One region of the Sporosarcina sp. P1 genome, then DNA from elsewhere that is predicted to be linked to it. Evidence: riboswitches for the same ligand, from Rfam matches in the RefSeq annotation. Region 1 holds a riboswitch; each other region holds the start of a gene.

Evidence for each region. A riboswitch is a leader RNA that binds a small molecule or an ion and turns the genes downstream of it on or off. The one in region 1 is predicted to bind S-adenosylmethionine.
Region 2: linked by a shared signal. The riboswitch ahead of CSV73_RS04035 (bifunctional homocysteine S-methyltransferase/methylenetetrahydrofolate reductase) and the one ahead of metA (homoserine O-acetyltransferase MetA) in region 1 are both predicted to bind S-adenosylmethionine.
Region 3: linked by a shared signal. The riboswitch ahead of CSV73_RS11915 (O-acetylhomoserine aminocarboxypropyltransferase/cysteine synthase family protein) and the one ahead of metA (homoserine O-acetyltransferase MetA) in region 1 are both predicted to bind S-adenosylmethionine.

The regions. Positions count from the first base shown of each region.
Region 1 covers NZ_PDYS01000005.1:82,842-90,734, forward strand. Annotated here, with positions in the region: gene serA (phosphoglycerate dehydrogenase) at 1-580, opposite strand, end outside; T-box leader at 715-940, opposite strand; gene CSV73_RS07520 (thioredoxin family protein) at 1,197-1,511, shown strand; gene CSV73_RS07525 (AbrB/MazE/SpoVT family DNA-binding domain-containing protein) at 1,636-1,905, opposite strand; SAM riboswitch class I at 2,056-2,162, shown strand; gene metA (homoserine O-acetyltransferase MetA) at 2,255-3,163, shown strand; gene CSV73_RS07535 (YetF domain-containing protein) at 3,230-3,934, shown strand; gene CSV73_RS07540 (HAD family hydrolase) at 3,974-4,633, opposite strand; gene CSV73_RS07545 (spore coat protein) at 4,738-5,337, opposite strand; gene CSV73_RS07550 (LysM peptidoglycan-binding domain-containing protein) at 5,521-6,804, shown strand; gene CSV73_RS16575 (hypothetical protein) at 6,855-6,998, opposite strand; gene gdhA (NADP-specific glutamate dehydrogenase) at 7,379-7,893, shown strand, end outside.
Region 2 covers NZ_PDYS01000002.1:242,782-250,674, reverse strand. Annotated here, with positions in the region: gene CSV73_RS04070 (ATP-dependent Clp protease ATP-binding subunit) at 1-978, opposite strand, end outside; gene mcsB (protein-arginine kinase McsB) at 1,164-2,252, opposite strand; gene CSV73_RS04060 (UvrB/UvrC motif-containing protein) at 2,242-2,793, opposite strand; gene CSV73_RS04055 (CtsR family transcriptional regulator) at 2,805-3,275, opposite strand; gene bioB (biotin synthase BioB) at 3,636-4,637, opposite strand; gene CSV73_RS04045 (biotin transporter BioY) at 4,637-5,236, opposite strand; gene CSV73_RS04040 (hypothetical protein) at 5,366-5,563, opposite strand; SAM riboswitch class I at 5,728-5,839, shown strand; gene CSV73_RS04035 (bifunctional homocysteine S-methyltransferase/methylenetetrahydrofolate reductase) at 5,922-7,781, shown strand; gene metH (methionine synthase) at 7,762-7,893, shown strand, end outside.
Region 3 covers NZ_PDYS01000012.1:23,060-30,952, forward strand. Annotated here, with positions in the region: gene CSV73_RS11880 (DUF2187 family protein) at 1-169, opposite strand, end outside; gene CSV73_RS11885 (metal-sensitive transcriptional regulator) at 457-720, shown strand; gene CSV73_RS11890 (DsrE/DsrF/DrsH-like family protein) at 811-1,290, shown strand; gene CSV73_RS11895 (sulfurtransferase TusA family protein) at 1,335-1,913, shown strand; gene CSV73_RS11900 (MBL fold metallo-hydrolase) at 1,910-3,031, shown strand; gene CSV73_RS11905 (sulfurtransferase TusA family protein) at 3,088-3,315, shown strand; gene CSV73_RS11910 (sulfite exporter TauE/SafE family protein) at 3,373-4,149, shown strand; SAM riboswitch class I at 4,475-4,578, shown strand; gene CSV73_RS11915 (O-acetylhomoserine aminocarboxypropyltransferase/cysteine synthase family protein) at 4,720-6,000, shown strand; gene CSV73_RS11920 (glycine betaine uptake BCCT transporter) at 6,049-7,536, opposite strand.

The sequences.
Region 1 (7,893 bases):
GCACTTCATCTACTGTCCCAATTTCTATGCCTAATTTTTTGGCAACATCTTCTGTTAAAAACGGATCATATGCGACTACATTCATACGTTGTCCTCTTGCACGTCTTGCCACTTCAGCACCGATGCGACCAAGCCCGATGATCCCCAAAGTTTTGTCTTTCAATTCCACACCAAGGAATGATTTTCTATCCCATTTATTGTTTTTTAACGAGTTGAAGGCTTGAGGGATTTTGCGCGCCATAGACATCATCATGGCGACTGTGTGCTCAGCTGCAGAGTTTGTGTTGCCATCCGGAGCATTCACTACGATAATTCCTTTTTCTGTAGCCGCGTCCAAATCAATATTATCGACACCTACACCTGCACGACCGATGATTTTTAATTGATCAGCTGCTTCCAACAATTCTTTTGTAACAGTTGTCTGACTACGAACTAGTAATGCATCGAAATCTTTGATACGTTCTTTCAGCTGATCTGGTGTTAGGTCAGTCTCCATTACAATTTCAAAACCTTCTGCTTGTCGTAGTGGGAAAATTCCGTCCTCGCTAAGTGGGTCACTAATAAGTATTTTAAAAGCCATGATATTCATTCTCTCCTTTGATTGTTTGTAGTAGAATTTTTGTTGGAAAACTATGTGTGATTGATCGTATATGTAAGTTGTACGCTACCCCCCTTATAGGTAAAATAAAAAAGCCTTCCATCCCTTACGTATAAGTAAGGGGCGAAAAGCTCGATAAACTAACGCGGTACCACCCTTGTTTTGCTGCAGATGCAGCCTTCATTCAGCATGCGTAACGTGCATGTGACGGATTAGCCTACTAAAATGTTCAGCCAATCAATTCGGAAGTGCCTCCAACCTCGGAATTTGCTGACTTACACCACTGCATCAGCTCTCTAGAAAATTCTTTTTAGGAAGGTATCTCTTCGTCAAAATTGTTTAACAACTATTAATTTAGAACTAATCATAACACGTCAAAAACTATTGTCAATTGCTTTTCCGGAAAAAATGAAAAACTGTTAAATGCGAACGTAGTTATTGAATTATTTGTGAACGTTCGTGTCTGAGGGGTTATTTGTAAAAAAACATCTTTAATTTAACTAAGTGGAAGGAAATAGCGTAAGTCGTTTGAAGGGAAGAAGTGCAGGTAAGAGTGCTATAATGGGCTTATACTATTCATTTAGAGGAGTGTTGGGAATTGAAAAAACTAGAATCACTAGAGCAATTCGAGCAACTTAAACAAGAAGAAAGAGTGATTTTCTTATTCACTGCAGACTGGTGTCCAGATTGCAGAGTGATTGAACCATTCTTGCCGACATTAGAAACAGAATTTGCGGAGTATGAATTTGTCTCGATTGATCGTGATGATTTTATAGATCTTTGCAGTCAGTTGGATATATTCGGTATTCCTAGCTTCGTGGCATTCAGTGAAGGAACAGAAACAGGTCGTTTCGTCAGTAAAAATCGTAAAACGAAAGAAGAAATCGAAGAGTTTATTAATAGCTTAACGTAATGTAATCGGACTACATGAAGAGATATTGAGGCAATTAAACAAAAGGACTGAAGGCAACTATAAAAGTTGTTTTCGGTCCTTTTTATATTAGAAAAGATGCCACAAAAAGATCTTATTTCTTGTATTACGTGAACTCTTTCAGTTGCTCTATAAGAATTTTAGCGCCTTGTGGACTGATGTATAGACCGTTTGACAATAGTTTGTTTTCATCCATCACATCACCCGTGATAAAACACGCTCTGTTGGCCTGGAATTTTCTCAAAATGATTCTATCATCTTCTACGAAAATTTCGATCGGATCGCCCTTATCGATCGACAAAGAATTTCGAAGTTCTTTTGGAATGACAATTCTGCCGAGATGATCAACTTTACGAACAATACCTAAAGACTTCATGAGCTCCTCCTCGAAGAAATGTAGTTGGTAGTTTCTATTATACACAAAAATATACTATCTACAATTTACAAAACTTAAATGCGCAGAACAATTTGACAATTCCGCTATACAATTAATTTATTAATGCTATAATAGGCAGTAATTAAATATTTCTTATCAAGAGAAGCTGAGGGATTTGGCCTGATGAAGCTTCAGCAACCTCTGTATATACAGGAAGGTGCTACCTCCAACAAGATTGTTGTCTTGAGAGATAAGAACGGTGAATGGTCAACCCTCATTTTCTTATCTAAGAGAAATGAGGGCTTTTTTGTATAGAAATAGAATAACTGAACGTCAAGGGGGAAATAGAATGCCGATTAATATACCAAAACATCTACCAGCAGGTGAATTACTGAAAGAAGAAAAAATCTTTATTATGGATGAAGAACGTGCGACAACACAGGATATCCGCCCGATCAATATTTTAATTTTGAACTTGATGCCTGAAAAAGAAAAGACAGAGCTTCAATTGCTGCGATTGCTTGGTAATACACCTTTACAAGTGAATGTCACATTTCTCAATACAGCTACCTATGTTTCGAAAAACGTCAGTCAGAATCATTTAGAAACGTTCTATACTACTTTTGAACATGTCAAAAATCGTCGTTTTGACGGTATGATTATCACAGGTGCTCCAATCGAACTTCTACAATTTGAAGATGTAGTCTATTGGAAGGAGCTAGAAGAAATTATGGAATGGACAAAAACGAACGTCACATCTGTTCTTCATATTTGTTGGGGGGCACAAGCGGCTCTATATCATCACTACGGAATTGACAAATTCGAGTTGCCGAAAAAGTGTTTTGGAGTATTTTCACATGATATTACCGATCCAACAGTGAACTTGGCAAGAGGGTTTAATGATGTATATGTTGCCCCACACTCACGCCATACGGGAGTTTCATTAGAAGAAATAAAGAATCATCCTGATTTGACCCTGCTTTCTGCTTCTGAAGATGCCGGCGCATTCATTGTGATCTCAAATGATGCAAAACATATTATGGTAACTGGACACTTAGAGTACGATGCACACACATTAGGGGATGAATACGCTCGCGATATAGAAAAAGGTGCTGACATTGATGTTCCTGTAAATTATTATCCGAACGACGATCCGTCCAAAGAACCTATGAATACTTGGCGATCCCATACGCATTTATTGTTCTCGAATTGGCTCAATTACTATGTCTACCAGAAAACTCCTTATAACTGGAATTAAAAGAATTAGTGTATAAATTTCTATAGTTTGCACATACTCCGATTACCGGAGGTGTATGCAGTGAACATAGATGAATTTTGGCAATTGGCTTTTTGGGAAATGACTTTACGAACGGTGATCTCATTTGTTGTGCTGTTGATTTTGGCGCGTTTTATGGGGAAGAAACAAGTGTCACAATTGACTTTCTTTCATTATGTGACAGGTATAACAATCGGTTCGATTGCGGCCAATTTGGCGGGAGAGTCTGAAACGCCATTCTTGAATGGTTTATATGGAATGGTTTTATGGGCAGTATTAACAATTCTTGCTAACTTTTTATCATTCAAATCCATTAAACTTCGTGTATTACTCGATGATAAACCGATGATTGTCATTCAGAACGGAAAAATCCTAGAAGGTTCCATGCGTAAATTACGTTTGAGTTTCAATGATATAAATATGATGCTACGAGAGCAGTCGGTATTTTCTATGAAAGACGTCAATTACGCGATATTCGAAACGAATGGTAATTTAAGTGTCATGTTGAATGCAAGTGAGAAATATGCGACAAAGAAAGATATCAAAGCCCCAGCACCACAGCCAAAATATATTCCGACCGAAATTATTACTAACGGGAAAGTAGAAGAGAAAAATATGAGAGAACTTCAATTGACTGATACTTGGTTAACTGAGCAACTAAAAAAACAAGGGATTTCCAAACCAGAGCATGTTCTCTACGCAGAAATTCAGTCAGATGGCAGTTTGTATATCAATACATTAAAATCGACTTGACGTGAAGAGCCCTGACATAATCAGAGCTCTTCGCGTTTTTTATAATATTTCCCAATTTCTTTGTTTGGCCACTGCAGTAAGTTTTTTATCTGGACGAACTGCTACAGGGTACCCAACTTGCTCTAAGACTGGAAGGTCGGAAATGCTGTCACCATAAGCAAAGCTATTATCCCAATCGACAATTTCTCCAAGTAGTGCTTGATAAATTTGTTCGTTTTTACGTGTACCTTGAATATGTAGGAAAGGCTGATCCATCGCTAATTGTTCTCCATTTGAAGGGATGTCTGTGCCGATAATTCGATCAAATGTCAAGTGACTTGTGACTGCTTTTAAAAAAGGAGTATAAGCTCCAGAAACTAGTAAGATATGGTATCCCTCTTTTTGATGTTCTACTAGTCGGTTAATGACTTGTTCATTGAAGTCAGGCAACATCACGTTATGCATACCTTTAAAATACTCATGTAGTTCTGCCATCGTCAATGAATCCAATGCTTGTAGATAAAGGAACATAGAGCGTTCTTTCATAATAGACTCAGGTAGTATTTTTAGTTTATAGCGAACATAAAGCGGTAATATCGATCGAAAAAAGTTTCGGTAATACTTCTTGTGCGTAGGATGATTCTTTAATTGCTCCATGAGTAATTTAAAGGTTTCTTTAGTGTACAACGTACCATCAAAATCAAAGATCGCAACTTTCATATAGACACTCCTTCATTTGTATTCTTCTACATAGTATACAAATATAGGGAGTGTAAAAGCAAAAAAGCAGATGAAGAAGAACTCCATCTGCTTGAAACATTAACTTATTGAAGGTTGTTCGGCATACCGGGTTGACCTTGTGAAGGTGCAAATGAATTAAGCAACATATTCATATCCTGATCATTTAATTGAGGTACTTGATAATAGTGATGTTTGTTTTGGTAAATTGACAACTCGTACGCCATTTCTATACAGTTAGGCACGGAATCTGCCAGTACACGGCGAACGACTGGATTACATACTTCTAATGAAGCAGCTGTTTTGCCTGTAGCGCCTTCTTTCTTAGCGCCAAGTAAAAAGCCGGAGATGATTTCATCACTGATTTCACCTGTGGATTGAATGGGCTTAGAGGGTGCTTTTTCTTTCATACCGTAAATGAAGTCGCTACTTGCTTTCATTTGATAGCGCTGCGTAGGGTGTGAAGGATCTTTGCCTGTTTTGAAACTTTCGACGAGAATATTGTACTCATCCAACGCGAATCGGTACTGTCGATCAAGAATATCTAAAAGTTCTGGATCTTGGACGTGTGGGCGTAAAATCATCGCTTGGTTCAATGCTCCGACTGTCGCGCTAAGTACTTCTTTGACATCAAATAACTCATGTCCACCGTGATTCATCGATGGGGGAACTTGTCCGCCTTGCATGTTTTGAGATGTTTCGAATTGATTTGTCAAATATTTTTCCTCCTTCAATAGTCATGTACATCGAAAATAGTATGTGAAGTAATCGAAAGCTTATTCATATGAAATTGTATTGGCGACTCAAGCATAGTTCTTAACGCGCCATCATATCATAAGGATAGAACTCAGGAAGGGTAGTGAAGATACATGCAGATTCATGTAGTTTCGCAAGGTGAGAGTTTATATGAAATCGGTAAAATATACGGTGTGCCATACGAACAAATAGCAGAAGTTAATGAACTAGAAAGTGATATCCGATTAGCTGTAGGACAAGCACTTGTCATACCAATAATAGGTTCTTATTATTGGGTGCGACCTGGAGATAGTCTCTATACAATCGCACAAAGATATGGTCTTACAGTTGCGCGCTTGGCAGAAATTAATGCAATCAGTCCCACCAGACCATTAATGATTGGTCAGCGTCTGTATATACCACAAGAAGTGAAAACGAGGATTGATTCATTATTATATGTTGAACCGCGTAATCCAGTCAGTCAAGATATGCTAGCGGAAGTTCGTGAACGTGTCGATGACCTTACGTATCTCGCCATGTTCAGTTATGAAGTACAACGTGACGGCTCACTCAAAGCACCTGCTCTAGCAGATATTCCGACTATCGCAAAAAACGCAGGTGTTGTAAATATGCTAGTTCTGACGAATTTAGAAGACTATACATTCAGTGCAGATTTAGCGCATGTTATTTTTACTGATCAAGCAGCGCAAAACAAAATGATTCAAAGTGCGATTGATGTAGCAAAAAAAATCGGATATGGTGATATTCACTTCGACTTTGAGTTATTATTCCCTGAAGATCGGGAATTATATAATCAACTATTACGCAATGCACGCGATCAAATTCATAAAGCTGGCCTTACGATTTCTACAGCACTTGCACCAAAAGCGGGGGAAGTAACGACAGGTATTTATGGGGCCCATGATTATAAAGTGCATGGGGAAATTGTAGACTTCGTTGTATTGATGACATATGAATGGGGATATACGTATAGTGCACCACAAGCTGTAAGTCCAATAGGTCCAGTCACCAGAGTAGTAGAATATGCCGTTAGTCTAATGCCAAATGAAAAAATTTTTTTAGGTCAGAATCTATACGGCTATGATTGGACAGCCCCATTTGGTCAACCGGATAGTAAAGCCGCCAGAGCATTAAGTCCACGAACTGCTACTAATCTAGCAATCGAGCAGAATGTTGCAATTGAATACGATGCACTAGCCCAGGCGCCACATTATACGTATTACGATGAACAAGGAACTGAACATGAAGTGTGGTTTGAAGACGCACGAAGCATTAACGAGAAGTTTAACTTGCTGAAGAAATTCAAGTTACGGGGAATCATGTACTGGAAACTCGGGCTTTCATTCCCACAAAACTGGCTGTTATTAGAAGATCGATTTACTATCTGGAAGCGATAAGTATAAGAGCCTTTCCTTAAGTAAAAGGAAAGGCTCTGTCATATGAGTTCTCACTCGTTATTTAACAATTTCATAGCGCTTTGGAACATATCCATATCCGGATTTACGAGTAAAGCAGGTAGGAGAGCAAAAGTCATGATCAGGAGTAAGTTCGCTCCTAAGATTGATCGAATTGTACTTGTTTTCTTTGTCATAGCGCTTCGCCTCTTTCTTTTCGTATTGTTCTCACTAGTATGTGTATGCGCTTACATATATAACCTCACATAGCTCGTTTGAATAGTTTAATAATACTATCAATTCAGTCGAATGTAAATAATAAAGTTGAAGATAGTACATAAAATCGACACAAAAGTTAAGTCAAAACCCAGATATTATAAAAAAATCTTGTAACTTGCTATCTTTTCAGTGATAATATTGAAATACAAAGAAATATTTAGAACAATTAAAATTCAATTTATCTAGTAGAATTTACTCTTTAATCATATAAGTATTATAAAGTCATAGCCTCTGAGTAAATGAGCGACTAGTCAGTCGACAATTTTTAATTATTAACTAAGGAAAGGAATGATCGCAAATGACAAAGATTGGTGAGGTAGAATATAATAATCGCAAAAAAGCAAATGATTACGTTCATAATGTATATGAACTGGTGAAGAAAAGGAATCCAGATGAGAAGGAATTTCTACAAGCGACAAGAGAGATTTTTGATTCTCTTCGTCCAGTCTTTGCTAAGCATCCCGAATTTATGGAGAACGGAATTCTAGAGCGAATTACAGAACCAGAACGAATTATTTCTTTCCGCGTAGCGTGGGAAGATGATAAAGGTAAAGTACAAGTAAATAGAGGGTTCCGTGTTCAGTTCAATAGTGATCTTGGGCCTTATAAGGGGGGACTTCGTTTCCACCCTTCTGTAAATAATAGCATTATGAAATTCCTTGCATTCGAACAAATATTTAAAAATGCGTTAACAGGGCAGCCAATCGGGGCAGGTAAAGGTGGATCTGATTTCGATCCAAAGGGGAAGTCTGATCGTGAAGTCATGCGCTTTACACAAAGTTTCATGACAGAGCTTAGCAGACATATTGGACC
Region 2 (7,893 bases), on a different contig from region 1:
TTCAATATATTTACGATATTCATCAAGTGTTGTAGCACCGATACATTGTAGTTCGCCGCGTGCAAGTGATGGCTTCAAGATATTGGATGCATCGATAGCACCCTCTGCTCCACCCGCACCAATCAATGTGTGCAATTCATCAATGAATAAAATGATGTTACCTGCTTGACGAATTTCTTCCATTACTTTCTTCATTCTATCTTCGAACTCACCACGGTATTTTGTACCTGCGACAACTGTACCCATATCCAGTGTCATAACGCGTTTGTCGCGCAAGATTTCCGGTACTTCATTACTTACGACTTGCTGCGCCAAGCCTTCTGCAATCGCTGTTTTACCTACACCCGGTTCCCCAATCAGTACTGGGTTGTTTTTCGTACGACGTGCCAATACTTCAATAACACGCGTGATTTCTTTGCTTCGCCCAATTACTGGATCTAATGTACCTTCACGTGCGATTTCAGTTAAATCTCGCGCTAAGCCATCTAATGTAGGTGTTGCTGCTGATGCAGAATTCGCTGGGTTTCCAACAGAACTTTCATCATTACCAAGCAATTGGAGTACTTGCTGGCGAGCTTTATTCAAGCTAACACCTGCATTATTCAGAACGCGTGCCGCCACACCTTCTCCTTCTCGAATTAAAGCCAATAAAATATGCTCAGTACCAATATAAGAATGTCCTAATTTGCGAGACTCATCAACAGATAATTCGATCACACGTTTTGCACGCGGAGTATAATGAACGATCGGACCCACATCTTTAGAGCCTACGCCTACTAAAATCTCTACTTCTCGTTCAATAGTATCTGCACTCACGCTAATTGCTTCAAGAGCTTTTGCCGCGATGCCGCCGCCTTCTCGAATCAATCCAAGTAGAATATGCTCAGTACCAATAGATTCATGCTTTAAACGAATAGCCTCTTCTTGAGCCAGTTGTAAAACTTTTTGTGCACGTTGTGTAAATCGATTAAACATCATATCCATTCCCCTCTTTCCTTCATCAGTGGACTATATTCTATGTTATGCAAAATAACGCATCCATGCTTTGTTTCATATAACTATATATATTCATGTCAGTTCGCGATACAACCTAATTCGCATATTGACTTTGACTATCTTTGATTAATTATAAATGCTATGAGTCTTTCTTGCAAAAACTTTGCTCATAACGGATCACTGTCTTTTTTTTGTGTAGCAGATCGTACTACGCCTAGCCGATCCCGGAATAATTGTGCACGAAGAATATCTCGTTCATCAGATGTTAACTCTGTCTCCGCGTATTGTTGGAGAAAACCTGGTTGCATGAAAATCATCAATTCATTCAAAATGGTCATATCAATATTTTCAATGATACCTAAATCAATACCCAAACGGACGTCAGACAAACATTTTGCTGCTTCCGCTGATGGTAAAATCCGCGAATGAGTCAGTGTGCCAAGTGCTCTAAATAATCTATTCTCTAAGTGAACTTCTGACTTAGCCAATAATAATTCACGGGATTTCTTTTCATGCGCAATCAAACGCTTTGAAATACTCCCTAAGTCTTTCAGTATTTCCTCTTCTGATTTGCCAAGTGTAATTTGATTGGAAACTTGATAAATATTGCCTAGCGCTTCACTGCCCTCTCCGTAACTTCCACGTACGACCATTCCAAGCCTTGATATCGCAGGAATAATTCGCTCGATTTGCTTAGTGATAGTTAATGCAGGTAAATGCATCATGACAGAAGCGCGCATTCCTGTACCTGTGTTAGATGGACAACTTGTCAAATAGCCGAATGTTTCATCGAAGGCATAGTTCAAATTCACTTCCAATTCGCTATCCACTTGATCAGCATGCTCATATGCCTGATCTATTTGAAAGCCTGGATAAATACATTGAATGCGAATATGATCTTCTTCATTCACCATAATACTGATCGTTTCATCTTCCGACAGCAAAACCGATCCATGTTTTTTAGGATTGATCAATTGCGGACTGACCAAGTGTTTCTCGACTAAAATTTGTCTTTCAAGTGGTGACAAATCTTTCATCGTGGTGCCTGTGAAGTGGTGATCCTGCATCGTCTCGACTGCTTGATTCAACGCTTGGCTTACACGGTTTGCATCTTCTTGTGAAGCATTTATAGGAAATAGATGATCTTGTAAATTACGAGCTAGCCGGATTCTTGTGGATAAGACAATGTCAGCATGCTCACCTTCCGCCACCATCCAACCCGTCAGTTCTTGTTTGAAGAATTTTTCAAATGACATGTTGATCATCACCCCCGTCGGACAGTTGCTGTTTCAACTGGTTCGCCTCATCCCGCAAAGTTGCCGCTTCTTCAAATCGTTCATTTTCTACAGCTTGCTGCATTTTCGTACGGATATCTTCTAGTTTTTTCTTTAAAGCAAAACGCTCATTAAGGGAAACCGGAATTTTTCCGCGGTGTTGGGTATGCCCATTATGCAATTTAGCAAACAACCTTGGTAGCTGTCCGCTGAATGCCACGTAACATGTAGCACAACCAAACTTTCCGATGTCAAGGAAACGATGGAAGGTCAAATCACAATTCGGACATTTCGGACCATCCGGTAATCTCTCATCGGCTTTTTGTTCTGAGAATAATTCTGATCCGCCCAACCAGTGTGCTAAAAATTGTTGAATTGATAACGGTTCCTGATCCGGACTGAATGAAAATGTTTGCGAGTAAAATGCACATTTATCACATAAATGGCGCTCAGTTTTATCATTTAAGGTGTCTTGTTTAAACACTACAGTAGCTGGTCGTTCTTTACAGTTTTCACAAAGCATTGAGATTCACCTCATTCTATCTCTTCATAAATTAATGTAACTAACATGGCGCGAAGAATACGCGAACGTAACGCATCCCGCTCAGGTAACATATAACGCAAAGTAGCACGGCCCACCGCAGCAAGCATCAGCTTAGCTTCACGTTCTGTAATGACTTCTTCTTCAATTAAACGGATGATGACATCTTCCGCCATAGTAGAAGACGCTTCACTCTCTAAAATCTCCAACGCTTGTTCAAGTAAATCCTTTCGGGAGTTGGTACGTACCCTGTAAATCCGGATATAGCCCCCGCCCCCTCGCTTAGACTCTACGGCGTAGCCTCTTTCGACTGTAAACCGGGTTTTGATTACGTAATTGATTTGTGATGGTACGCATTGGAATTTCTCGGCAATCTCATTTCTTTTGATTTCAATAGAAGCGCTATCTTCCTCTTCTATAATCGACTTCAAATATCCTTCTATAATGTCAGAAATATTACGCATCTCGTCACCTCATTTCGCTCGATCTTCTAGTTGACTTTGACTATCTTTGACTTGATTGTATCGCAGAAATTAGGTGGGATGCAATTCATTTGTTTATATGTATACCTTATTACGTCGAAAGAAAACCTATTGCTAGGTTGCCACATTTAGCTAATGATTATTCAATTAGTCTTGAGACAAAAACATGGCGGATAGGTTAGCACCGTTGTCCATCGTTCCAGACGGGTACTTTCTACTTACGGTGAACTACTGTAATCTTTCTATAGTGTATTCTAAACGAATAGTAAAAGACTGAAGTACAGATCCTTATAGTGGATTGTCTTCAGTCACAAAGTATACAAATAATTTTATTCATTTTATTTAAATAGTGATGGGTTCTTTGTTCAAAGGTTCCAAGTCAACTTCGAAGCCCATATCTTCAAGCATTTTTTGATCTTGATCGTTTTCTTGGCCGGCTGTTGTGAGGTAATCGCCGATAAAGATAGAGTTCGCAGCGTATAGGCCTAGTGGTTGTAGGCTTCTTAGATTAACTTCACGTCCACCTGAGATGCGGATTTCTTTGCTAGGATTAATGTAGCGGAACAGACACAGGACTTTTAAGCAGTAACGTGGCTCCAGTTCTGATGTCCCTTCTAATGGAGTTCCATCCACTGCATGCAGGAAGTTTACAGGTATTGAGTCTGCATCCAGTTCGTTTAGGCTACGCGCCATGGAGATGATATCTTGCTTTGTTTCACGCATGCCGACGATGACACCTGAACATGGAGATATGCCTGCTTCTTTGGCAAGTCCTACAGTATTTACCCGATCATCGTATGTATGCGATGTAGTAATACTTTCGTGATGCTCTGCAGAAGTGTTCAAGTTGTGGTTGTAGCGATCGACTCCTGCCTCTTTCAAACGAGTCGCTTGTCCTGGTTTCAAAATACCTAGACAAGCACATACCGTCATGCCTTTGTGTTTCTCTTTAATCTGTTTAACAGAATCAATGACAATGTCCAGTTCACTGTCACGCGGTCCCCGTCCACTTGCTACAATGCAATAGGTGCCCGCTTTATTAGCAGCAGCACGTTCTGCACCTTCTAGTATTTCTTCCGATTTCATCATCGCATACTTTTCGACAGGTGCTTTTGAAATGATGGATTGTGCGCAATACCCACAGTTTTCTGGACATAATCCTGATTTCGTATTGATGATCATATTTAACTTCACTTTATTTCCAAAATAATGCGATCGAATTGAATACGTTGCGTGCAGTAATAATAGTAAATCTTCATCTGGGCTATTTAATATTGCGAGTGATTCCTCATCAGTCAATACATAACCTTCAAGTACTTGTGTAGCCAATCTTTGGTAGTTCATTATAACGTACGCCTCACTTTCAAGTGTTTTGACATTCTAAACGCGAATACGCCTGACAATACAGCAAGAATTAAATCTTTTGGCAGTGGAGGCATCATCCATAGCCAAGCAATCTTATAGGTAAACACGTCGGGTGCAGCAGCCCACATCTTGTACGCAAAATACATCCAACTTGTGCCTAGTATATAGTTGATTGCTGTAGCGACCAATGCTGCGGTAATAAAAGCAGACATGGTGTGTTTTCGCTCTACAATCTTTCCCGCTACATAAGCGATCAGAATAAATGTGAGAATAAAGCCAAACGTCGGACTCAAGATCTGACCGAAGCCTCCAGAAAATTTAGCAAAAACCGGCGCACCCGCTAGCCCTATTAACATATAAACCGTCATCGATAACGCACCTAGACGACTGCCAAGTAATAGTCCTGATAAGATTGCGAAAAATGTTTGCAATGTGATGGGTACTCCACCAACTACTAAAAACGGCACGAAGGATGTAATATTCGCTCCAATCATCATTAACGCTGCGAACATCCCACTGTAGACAATAGTTAATGCGCTAAATCTACTTACCGCTCGTCTCTCTGTTGCTATTGTCATTACGACACCTCTTTTTATATTAGTTACCTCACAAATAATATCGGTTAACTCATTTATTGTCAACACAATTTATTATTTAGTTAACCAATAAAAGTAGACAAAAAAAGACTGCAGCATCACGCTGACAGTCTACTTCTTCTCATCAATCTGTTCTTCTTTTTCTTTTCGAAACAAAACACTTGAGATTAATCCACTAAATATAGCAGCCGCTATCGTAATGTACACACGCATATCATAAGCAACTTCCTCGTAACTATTGCCTATCATAATCCAAGCAAGTGTACCTACAAGAACAGCGATTGGAAATGAGTATTTAAAGAATCGCATAATTCCTCACCTTTTTGAGTTGATTCTTGTATTTTATCATATATGCCACAATTTCTCTATGCTCTAACTCCGCACTTTGAACTTCACCAAACGTTCACTTGACGGTATCCAACAAAGCCGCTATGATATGGTTAGAATAATCGAAATAATTGAATAAGAATCATATCTTATCAAGAGAAGCCGAGGGACTGGCCCGTCGACGCTTCAGCAACCAGCCATTTTGGCAAGGTGCTACTTCCAGCAGTCTGTCAAATCGACACACTGAAAAGATGAGAGGGAACTAGTCATTGAGATTACAAAGCCTTCTAATATACTTGAAGGCTTTTTTTGATTAAAAAAAGCAAAGGGAGATGGAATTATGTCATTGCTCGAGAAACTACAAACAAATGTCCTAACGGCAGATGGTGCAATGGGGACGATTTTATATTCTTACGGAATTGATTACTGTTATGAAGAACTAAACATAGAAAAGCCTGAAATTATAGAGCAAATTCACCAAGATTACATCTCAGCCGGTGCAGATATTATCCAGACAAACACTTACAGTGCGAACGCAAACAAATTAGCTCGCTACGGTCTAGAAAGTCATGTTACAGAATTCAATAAGGCAGCTATGAAAATTGCAAAACGTGCAGCGGCACCTGGGGGGCAATTTGTACTTGGAACAATAGGCGGCTTGCGGGGGATACGTAAAAGCGATGCTACATTGGATGAAATAGAAAAAGTCGTACTAGAACAAGCCAATGCATTATTGGCAGGTGATCCTGATGGTCTTCTATTAGAGACGTATTATGACTTTGAAGAGTTATCATCCGTAGTTACAACATTAAAGAAAATCACGGATGTCCCATTGATTGCACAAGTTTCTATGCATGATCCCGGCGTATTGCAGAACGGACTTTCATTAAACGCCGCACTTCATCAGCTCGAGTCTCTTGGAGCAGATATCGTAGGAGTCAATTGTCGATTAGGTCCTTACCACACGATTCAAGCATTCGATAATGTGACATTACCGGAAAAAGCATTTTTATCCGCATATCCAAACGCCAGTCTATTAGATGTTGAGGATGGCCGTATTGTCTATGAATCAGAAGCAGAATACTTTGGACGCGCTGCCGTATTACTTCGTGATCAAGGCGTTCGGCTGATTGGTGGATGTTGCGGGACAACACCTAAGCATATTAAAGCTGCGAAAACACAGTTAGCGCGACTGACACCTATCACAGAAAAGGTTGTACAACCGGCAAAACCTATCGTGATTCATGAAGCGGGTCCTGCAAAACATCAACCTCTTCATGAAAAAGCGAAAACAGAGCGTACAGTAATTGTAGAACTAGATACACCACGCCACTTGGAAACGGACGATTATATCAAAGGTGCAAATATGTTATATGACGCTGGAGTTGACGCTATAACAATGGCAGATAATTCACTTGCTTCCCCTCGCATCAGCAACATGGCGATGGGCTCGATCGTTAAGATGCAACATAATATCCGCCCGCTTGTACACTTAACGTGTCGGGATCACAATCTTATCGGCTTACAATCACATTTGATGGGGCTTGATGCATTAGGTATTCACGATATCCTAGCTGTAACAGGCGATCCGACAAAAGTTGGGGACTTCCCCGGTGCTACAAGTGTCTACGATGTATCCAGCATGGAGTTATTGCAATTGATTAAGAAATTGAATGAAGGGATTTCATTCTCTGGTAAGCCGTTGCGCAAGAAAGCCAGCTTCTCCATTTCAGCAGCTTTCAATCCGAACGTACGTGTAATCGATCGTGCTGTACAACGGCTTGAGAAGAAAATTGAAGCGGGTGCGGACTATTTCATCACTCAGCCAGTTTATACGAAAGAAAAGATTATCGATGTATATGAAGCAACAAAACACTTGGATACACCGATCTTCATCGGTATCATGCCATTGACGAATATACGAAATGCAGAGTTCCTGCATCACGAGGTACCGGGCATCAAGCTTTCAGAAGATGTGTTGGAAAGAATGCGTGAATGCGGAGAGGATCGCGAAAGATCAACTGAAACAGGTCTTGAAATCGCAAAAGAATTGATAGATACAGCGGCACAATATTTTAATGGGCTGTATCTCATCACACCATTCCTGCGCTACGATATGACATTAGAGTTGTATGAGTATATTAAGAAAATAGACCAGCAGAAGGAGAGGGAATTAACACATGCAGAGACATCCTATTGAAGAACAACTAGATAAACGAATCCTGATCATTGATGGTGCGATGGGGACGATGCTGCAAGCGGAAGATTTCTCGACGGAAGACTTCGGCGGAGAAGAATATGATGGATGTAAT
Region 3 (7,893 bases), on a different contig from region 1:
CAATATTTTCTGCGTCTTCTTCAGAAATCTTCACAATGACGGAGTTTTCGAGAATCTTGTGTATAGTTCCGGAAACTTCATGTTCATTACGGTTGAAAGAAATAACTTCGTCTACGTACCGTGATGCTACAAAATCAGAAACTGGACGATCTTTTCGTGGAAATGCCAATCGAATCAACTCCTTCAGTAGTGTGGAATCTAGTCTGTCGTAATTTGTCATTAAAATTAGACGAAAAGTACGTACAATAGCTTACTAGAACTAGTATAACACATTTTGAGAAATTAATCATCATACTAGAATTATGTCGAATGAGCAAGTTTTGCGTAGAATCATGTTTGGAAGTTGACTAGTGCCGCCGCCAAAGATAGGATAGTACGAAATACGTGCAAATCAATCGGTTGACATTATACCTGTAGGGGTATAATATAAAGCTAACAGTAAGGAGGTTGAACGATATGGAGTACGATGACAAAGTCAAGAATCGGTTAAAACGTCTAGAGGGTCAAATCAAAGGTGTCTTGCGTATGATGGAAGAGGGTAAGGATTGTAAAGAAGTCATTACGCAATTATCAGCCAGTCGTTCTGCTATTGATCGTACAATTGGTGTAATCGTGAGTTCGAATTTGATTGCCTGCATGGAGAATTTAGATGAAGCAGATGAACGTACGCATGAATCCATCATTAAAGAAGCAGTGGATCTTCTAGTAAAGAGTCGATGAGCAACATCGCTTGACTCTTTTTTTTATAACATATAATATACCCCTATAGGTATTTAACAAAGTGGCTTTCCAAAAGAAAGGGATGAGAATATGACGGAGCAAAAGAAAACGACGATTGTATTATTTAGTGGAGATTATGATAAGGCGATGGCAGCTTATATTATCGCGAACGGCGCAGCTGCGTACGATCATGAGGTAACCATTTTTCATACATTCTGGGGATTGAATGCATTGCGAAAAGATGAACCTATTAAAAGTAATAAAAGCTTTATTGAAAAGGCATTTGGGAAAATGATGCCACGTGGAGCAGATAAAATGGGATTATCTCAAATGAACTTTGCAGGAATGGGTCCGAAGATGATTAAGCAAGTGATGAAAAAGCATAACGCGATGACATTACCACAACTAATTGATATGGCAGTGGAGCAAGATGTGAAGTTGATCGCTTGTACGATGACGATGGATTTACTAGGACTTGGTGAGGAAGAACTTCTTAAAGAAGTCGAATATGGCGGTGTAGCGGCTTACTTGGGAGAAGCGCAAGATGGTCAAGTAAACTTGTTTATTTAATTTTTTATGAAAATAAATACCCTAGGGTGTATGGGAGGAATAAAATGATTCAGTCAGATAATGTTTTAGATGCAAAAGGTCTTGCTTGTCCGATGCCTATTGTGAAGACGAGAAAAATGATAAAGGATATGGAAGACGGTCAAGTGCTCGAAGTTCAGTCTACAGATTCGGGTACTACTGCAGATTTACAGGCATGGACGGAAAGCGTGGGGCATCAATACGTCGGTCATGTGAAGGAAGCCGATGTGTGGCGCCACTTTGTACGAAAATCAGGTCGGGAAGATCAGTCACAAAAAGAATATGCGGTTACAGTTGATAACAGCCAGTTGATGGACCAACTGCAACAACCTAACGCTGTGTTACTAGATGTCCGTGAAGAAGCGGAATATGCATTTGCTCATATTCCAGGTGCCTTATCTATACCACTTGGCCAATTGGAAGAACGCATGGCGTACTTGGATAAGGACATGAAAATTTTCGTTGTATGCCGAACAGGCAACCGCAGTGATATGGCATGTCGAAAATTAGTGGCGAATGGATTTGAAAGTGTTACTAATGTCATTCCTGGTATGTCAGAGTGGAATAGCGAGACAGAAAATACAACGGGGGGTATAAATAAATGAGAACTATTCAATCAAGTGAAGTAGCAAAGAGAGTCATTGCGAAGGAATCTTTATTCATTTTAGATGTGCGAAATTCAGATACGTTCAACGATTGGAAAATTGAAGGGGATCGAGTACGCCATTTGAACGTGCCATACTTTGATTTATTGGATGGCATTGAAGAGATTGAAGATCAATTGCCAAAAGATGAGGAGATTCTAGTAGTTTGCGCGAAAGAAGGTTCGTCCATCATGGTGGCAGAAATCCTTGAGGATGCAGGCTTCTCAGTAGGTTATCTTTCAGGTGGAATGAAAGCATGGAGCGAGCATCTTGAGCCTGTGAAGGTTGCGGATTTGAAATCGGGTGGCGAACTATATCAATTCGTTCGTCTAGGAAAAGGATGTCTCTCTTACATGGTCATGTCTGGCGGAGAGGCGGCAATTATTGATGCAACACGTATGACAAATGTGTTCACTGACTTTGCCAAGCAACGCGGTGTGAAGATTACAAACGTATTCGATACTCACTTGCATGCGGACCATATTTCAGGTGGTCGTCAAATCGCAAAAACCACAGGTGCGACGTATTGGCTGCCACCGAAAGATGCCGAAGAGGTAGAATTTGAATATGCTGCATTAGAGGATGATATGTCTATTCAGGTAGGTGATACGAAAATCGATATTCAAGCGCTTTATTCGCCAGGACACACGATTGGTTCGACTTCTTTTATCGTAGACGACAGCTATTTGATGACAGGTGATATTCTGTTCATTGATTCGATTGGACGCCCTGACTTAGCAGGTTTAGCAGAAGATTGGGTAGGCGACTTGCGTGATTCTTTGTATCGACGCTATAAAGAATTATCGAAGGATTTAACAGTCCTACCGGCTCACTTCATGCTTATAGATGAGTTGAATGAAGACGGTAGCGTGTCGGAAAAGCTCGGTGTATTGTATGAGCAAAATCACGGTTTGAATATTGAGGATGAAAGTGAGTTCAGGGAATTAGTCACGGGGAACTTGCCTCCACAGCCTAACGCATATCAGGAAATTCGCCAGATGAACATGGGGAAAATCGAGCCTGACGAGGAAACGCAACGCGAGATGGAGATTGGTCCGAATCGCTGTGCGGTACGGTAAATAGTTATTTTCATTCATATGGAAAACAAAAAACAAATTTAAAGGAGAAGATATATATGAGTACAACCACATTTTTAGATGCAAAAGGCCTGGCATGTCCAATGCCGATCGTACGTGCAAAGAAAGCAATGAAGGATATGCAAACAGGAGACGTTCTTGAGATTCATACGACAGATAAAGGATCGGTGTCCGACCTGACAGCGTGGGCTACTTCTGGTAATCATGAAATAAAAGATCAGCAACAAGAGTCTGATGTCTTTAAATTCTGGATCCAAAAAGGATAAACTGAGGATAGAGGGAATAACTGTCTCCCTCTTTCGTCTGGAAGAAGGGAGGACATCATGACTATTCCATTTATTATCACGATCTTCCTTATTGGATTTGTGGGCTCATTCCTTTCCGGTATGATGGGAATTGGTGGCGCAATTGTCAAGTATCCAATGTTGCTATTTATTCCTGCATTACTTGGCTTTACTGCATTTACACCACATGAAGTATCCGGTATTACGGCAGTGGAAGTTTTCTTTGCATCACTTTCAGGAGTTTTAGCGTATCGAAAGAGTAATTTGATCTTGAAACCACTCGTTCTCTATATGGGAATCAGTGTATTAGTTGGCAGTGTCCTTGGCGGTGCTGGTTCCAGTATGCTTTCAGAAGCTACCGTCAACGTGATCTACGGTGTTCTAGCTGTCATGGCAGCTATTATGATGTTTATTCCGAAAAAAGGCCTCGACAATCAGCCGATTGATGAAATTACATTCAATCGTTTCATAGCTTCGAGTGCGGCTTTTATCATTGGATTGGCAGCTGGAATCGTCGGAGCTGGCGGCGCATTCATCATGGTCCCGATTATGCTCGTAGTACTAAAAATTCCCACACGCGTCACAATCGCTACATCACTAGCGATTACGCTGTTATCATCGGTGGGCTCGGCGTCAGGCAAGCTCTTAACAGGGCAAGTACCTTATGGCCCAGCTCTCGTAATGATCATCGCAAGCATCATCGCGGCTCCGATCGGTGTAAAAGTGAGCCGGAAAGTAAACACCAAAGTATTACAAAGCATTCTAGCCGTATTGATCATCGCCTCGGCCGTGAAAATATGGTGGGACATATTCTAATCAAGCACAATCGCCAGCACATCGTTCAACGAACATGTGCTGGCGATTTTTTGGTGAAGTCATAAGTGGAAACAACATTAAACTCACTTCTGATCTAGCAGGTGACTCCCGTTAAGTAAATGTGGAATCAATATACGTTACTACCATCGGCATAGTAAACTAGTTGATCCGCCTGGAACGCAGATCAACGGTGCCTTCACCTTTCTTACTTTCATTGCAAGGTATTAAAAGTGATACTAATTTCGAAACATTCTATTAAATTACCTTGCAATAGACTAGGAATAGCCGTATACTATTTTTCAACGATGGAAAACGAATAGACATACTCTTATCAAGAGCGGCGGAGGGATTAGGCCCTGTGATGCCCGGCAACCGGCAAAAGCAAAGGTGCTACTTCCTACAAACTTTCAGTAGTTTGGAAGATAAGGGAGGAATAAGCGAAAGCAGAGCCCTCTTCTTATTATGGAAGAAGGCTTTTTTCTATATATTGCTAATCGTCGTCTTGCGTTTTTCTTGTCTAGTCCTAGGAATTTCGGTGTTCCATCAATACACGAAAAAAGGGGAATGGTTATGACGAAATTACAGCCAGAAACGATATTATTACATGGAGGACAAAAGCCAGATTCGGAAACAGGCTCACGTGCGTTGCCGATTCATCGTACGACTTCTTATGTGTTCAGAGACACGGAGCATGCACAAAACTTATTCGCTTTGAAAGAAGCGGGCAATATCTATACAAGAATTACGAATCCGACGGTAGCCGTATTTGAAGAGCGTGTAGCCCAGCTAGAAGGCGGATCAGCGGCAGTTGCCCTGTCTTCCGGAATGGCGGCAATTGCATTCTCTATTATGAACATTGCTGAAGCGGGTGATGAAATCGTTGCAGCCAGCAATCTCTACGGCGGTACATACAACTTATTCGCTGTGACATTACCCCGCTATGGCATCAAAGTGAAGTTTGTTGACGCGTCAGATCCAAAGAACTTTGAAGCAGCTATTACAGATAAAACGAAAGCGTTGTTTGCAGAAACAATCGGTAATCCAAGTTTGCAAGTTCTTGACGTAGAAGCCGTTGCGAACATCGCACATGAAAATGGACTTCCATTGTTAGTAGACAATACATTCCCGTCTCCTTATGGATCAAATCCGATCGAGTATGGTGCCGATGTAGTTATTCATTCCGCGACAAAGTGGATTGGCGGACACGGTACGACAATCGGTGGTGTGGCAGTTGATGCAGGGAGATTTGACTGGACGCAAGGTAGGTTCCCTGGTTTTACAGAGCCGGATGAATCCTATCATGGCTTACGGTACGGAATCGATACAGCTGCTGCAGCTTTCGCAACGAAATTACGTGTACAATTGCTGAGAGACTTCGGCCCATGTCTGTCACCAGATAGTGCATTCAACTTGTTGCAAGGTTTGGAAACACTTCATTTGCGCGTACCTCGCCACAATGAAAACGCACAAAAAGTTGCTGCATTCCTGCAAGAACATCCGGCAGTAGAATGGGTGACGTATACAGGTCTAGAAGATCATCCAACAGTAGAATTGGCAAATAAATATTTAAAAAATGGCTACGGTTCAATTATCGTATTCGGTATTAAAGGTGGACGCGATGCAGGAAGACAAGTAATCGACAATGTAGAAATTTGGTCTCATGTAGCGAATGTGGGAGATGCGAAGTCATTAATCATTCATCCGGCATCCACAACTCATCAGCAGTTGTCTGTGGAAGACTTGAAAGACTCAGGCGTTAGTGAAGAGCTAATTCGCTTATCTGTAGGGTTGGAGTCAGCAGAGGATATTATTGCCGATTTGAAGCAAGCAATCGAAAAAGTGGCAAACTAATATATGAAAAAGAACACCGTCGCTAGTGCGATGGTGTTCTTTTCTCTACTAACGCTTTATTCGTTTCTTTTCATCTTTTAGTGATTTGAACAGCGAGACAACCATCATAATGAGGATGATGGAGAATGGCAAAGCGGCAATAATGATGACGTTTTGCAGTGCATCCAATCCTCCGACATATAATAGAATGATGGCGATGGCAGATTGAATTACGCCCCATACAACTTTCAAATTATTTGGTGGAGTCAATGAACCATATGACGACTGCATGCCGAGCACAAATGTAGCCGAATCCGCTGAAGTGATAAAGAACGATGTAATCAACAAAATGGCAATGACTGATATGACGAATGACAAAGGCAATTCGCTGAACATCTCAAAGATTGTCAGTTCAGTTGCACTTGCAGCCAAGTCGACAATTCCAGCTTTTTGCGTTTCAATTGCTGTCGTACCAAATGCTGTGAACCAGATCATACTCAACACAGTAGGAACAACTAGTACGCCAATCATGAACTCGCGAATCGTTCTACCTTTTGATACGCGGGCAATGAACATCCCGACAAATGGTGCCCAAGCTATCCACCAAGACCAGTAGAATAGAGTCCACCCATTTAGCCAAGTACGATTTTCAGGGGTGAGCGGTGCAGTACGGAAACTCATACGTATGAGATTTTCCAGGTAGCCACCAATGGAATCCGTGAACATGTTGAAAATCAATAAAGTTGGTCCAAGCACGATCATGAAAATTAACAATGCCAAAGCTAAAATCATATTGGCATTGGATAAAATTTTAATTCCTTTTCCAAGTCCACTCCACGCAGATATAAGGAATAATACTGTTACCACTGCAATGATAAAGAATTGGGACCAGAAGCCTATTGATACACCGAATAAGTAATTGAGCCCGGCGTTTATTTGGACAGCTCCAAAGCCAAGTGATGTCGCCACACCGAAAACGGTGGCAAAAATAGCGAAGACGTCAATGACTGTGCCGAGCTTTCCATCTACTCGATCACCAAAAATTGGACGAAGTGTAACGGAGATTAATCCAGGTTGTCCTTTGCGGAATTGGAAATATGCCAATACTAAAGCGGTCATACCGTATACAGACCAAGCATGGAAACCCCAATGGAAAAATGTCGACTGCATTGCTTCTTTATAAGCAGCTTTTGTTTCAGGAGCTTCTGTAGCAGGACTTACTGCGTAATGCGAAAGAGGTTCGGCCGCCCCGTAGAACACGAGTCCGATTCCCATACCAGCGGAAAATAACATCGCTAACCATGAAAACATGGAAAACTGCGGTCTGTCATTATCCTTTCCTAATCGGATTTTCCCGATCGGACTGAATATCAAGAATACCGAAATGAAGAATAACATGGAGACGGTCAGTAAGTAATACCAGCCGAATGAATCCGAAATAAAGTCCTTAATAGCGGACGTGATTTCTTCGAAGTGTGTAGGGGCAATGACGCCGTATCCCACTGCCAATATGACGGCCACTAATGTAATGTAAAATGTTATAGAAGTTTTTTTCATAGTTCCTCCTTTTTTGAACGTAGTCTGAGAAATGAGCTAAGTACATAATCGAAACCGTAGAATAAAATTGCACACATACATTTGATAATACCCGTTTTGCCGCTCATGTAAACGCTGAAAAATGTCGGTTTATTGCCGGATTAATCGCAAATACAAATAAAAAAGACGAGAGAAATTTCCTTCTCGTCCAATATGTAAGTTGGTTCTGTAGTGTCATTCATGTACTTGCCCAGAATCATCAGCTTGTGCTTGTGACAGTATACATGAAACGTATGGGTGATTTCCACCCTAACGAATGATTTCACTTCACACAATAAAAACCATAGCCATGTTATACTATAGAAACGAAAGAAATGA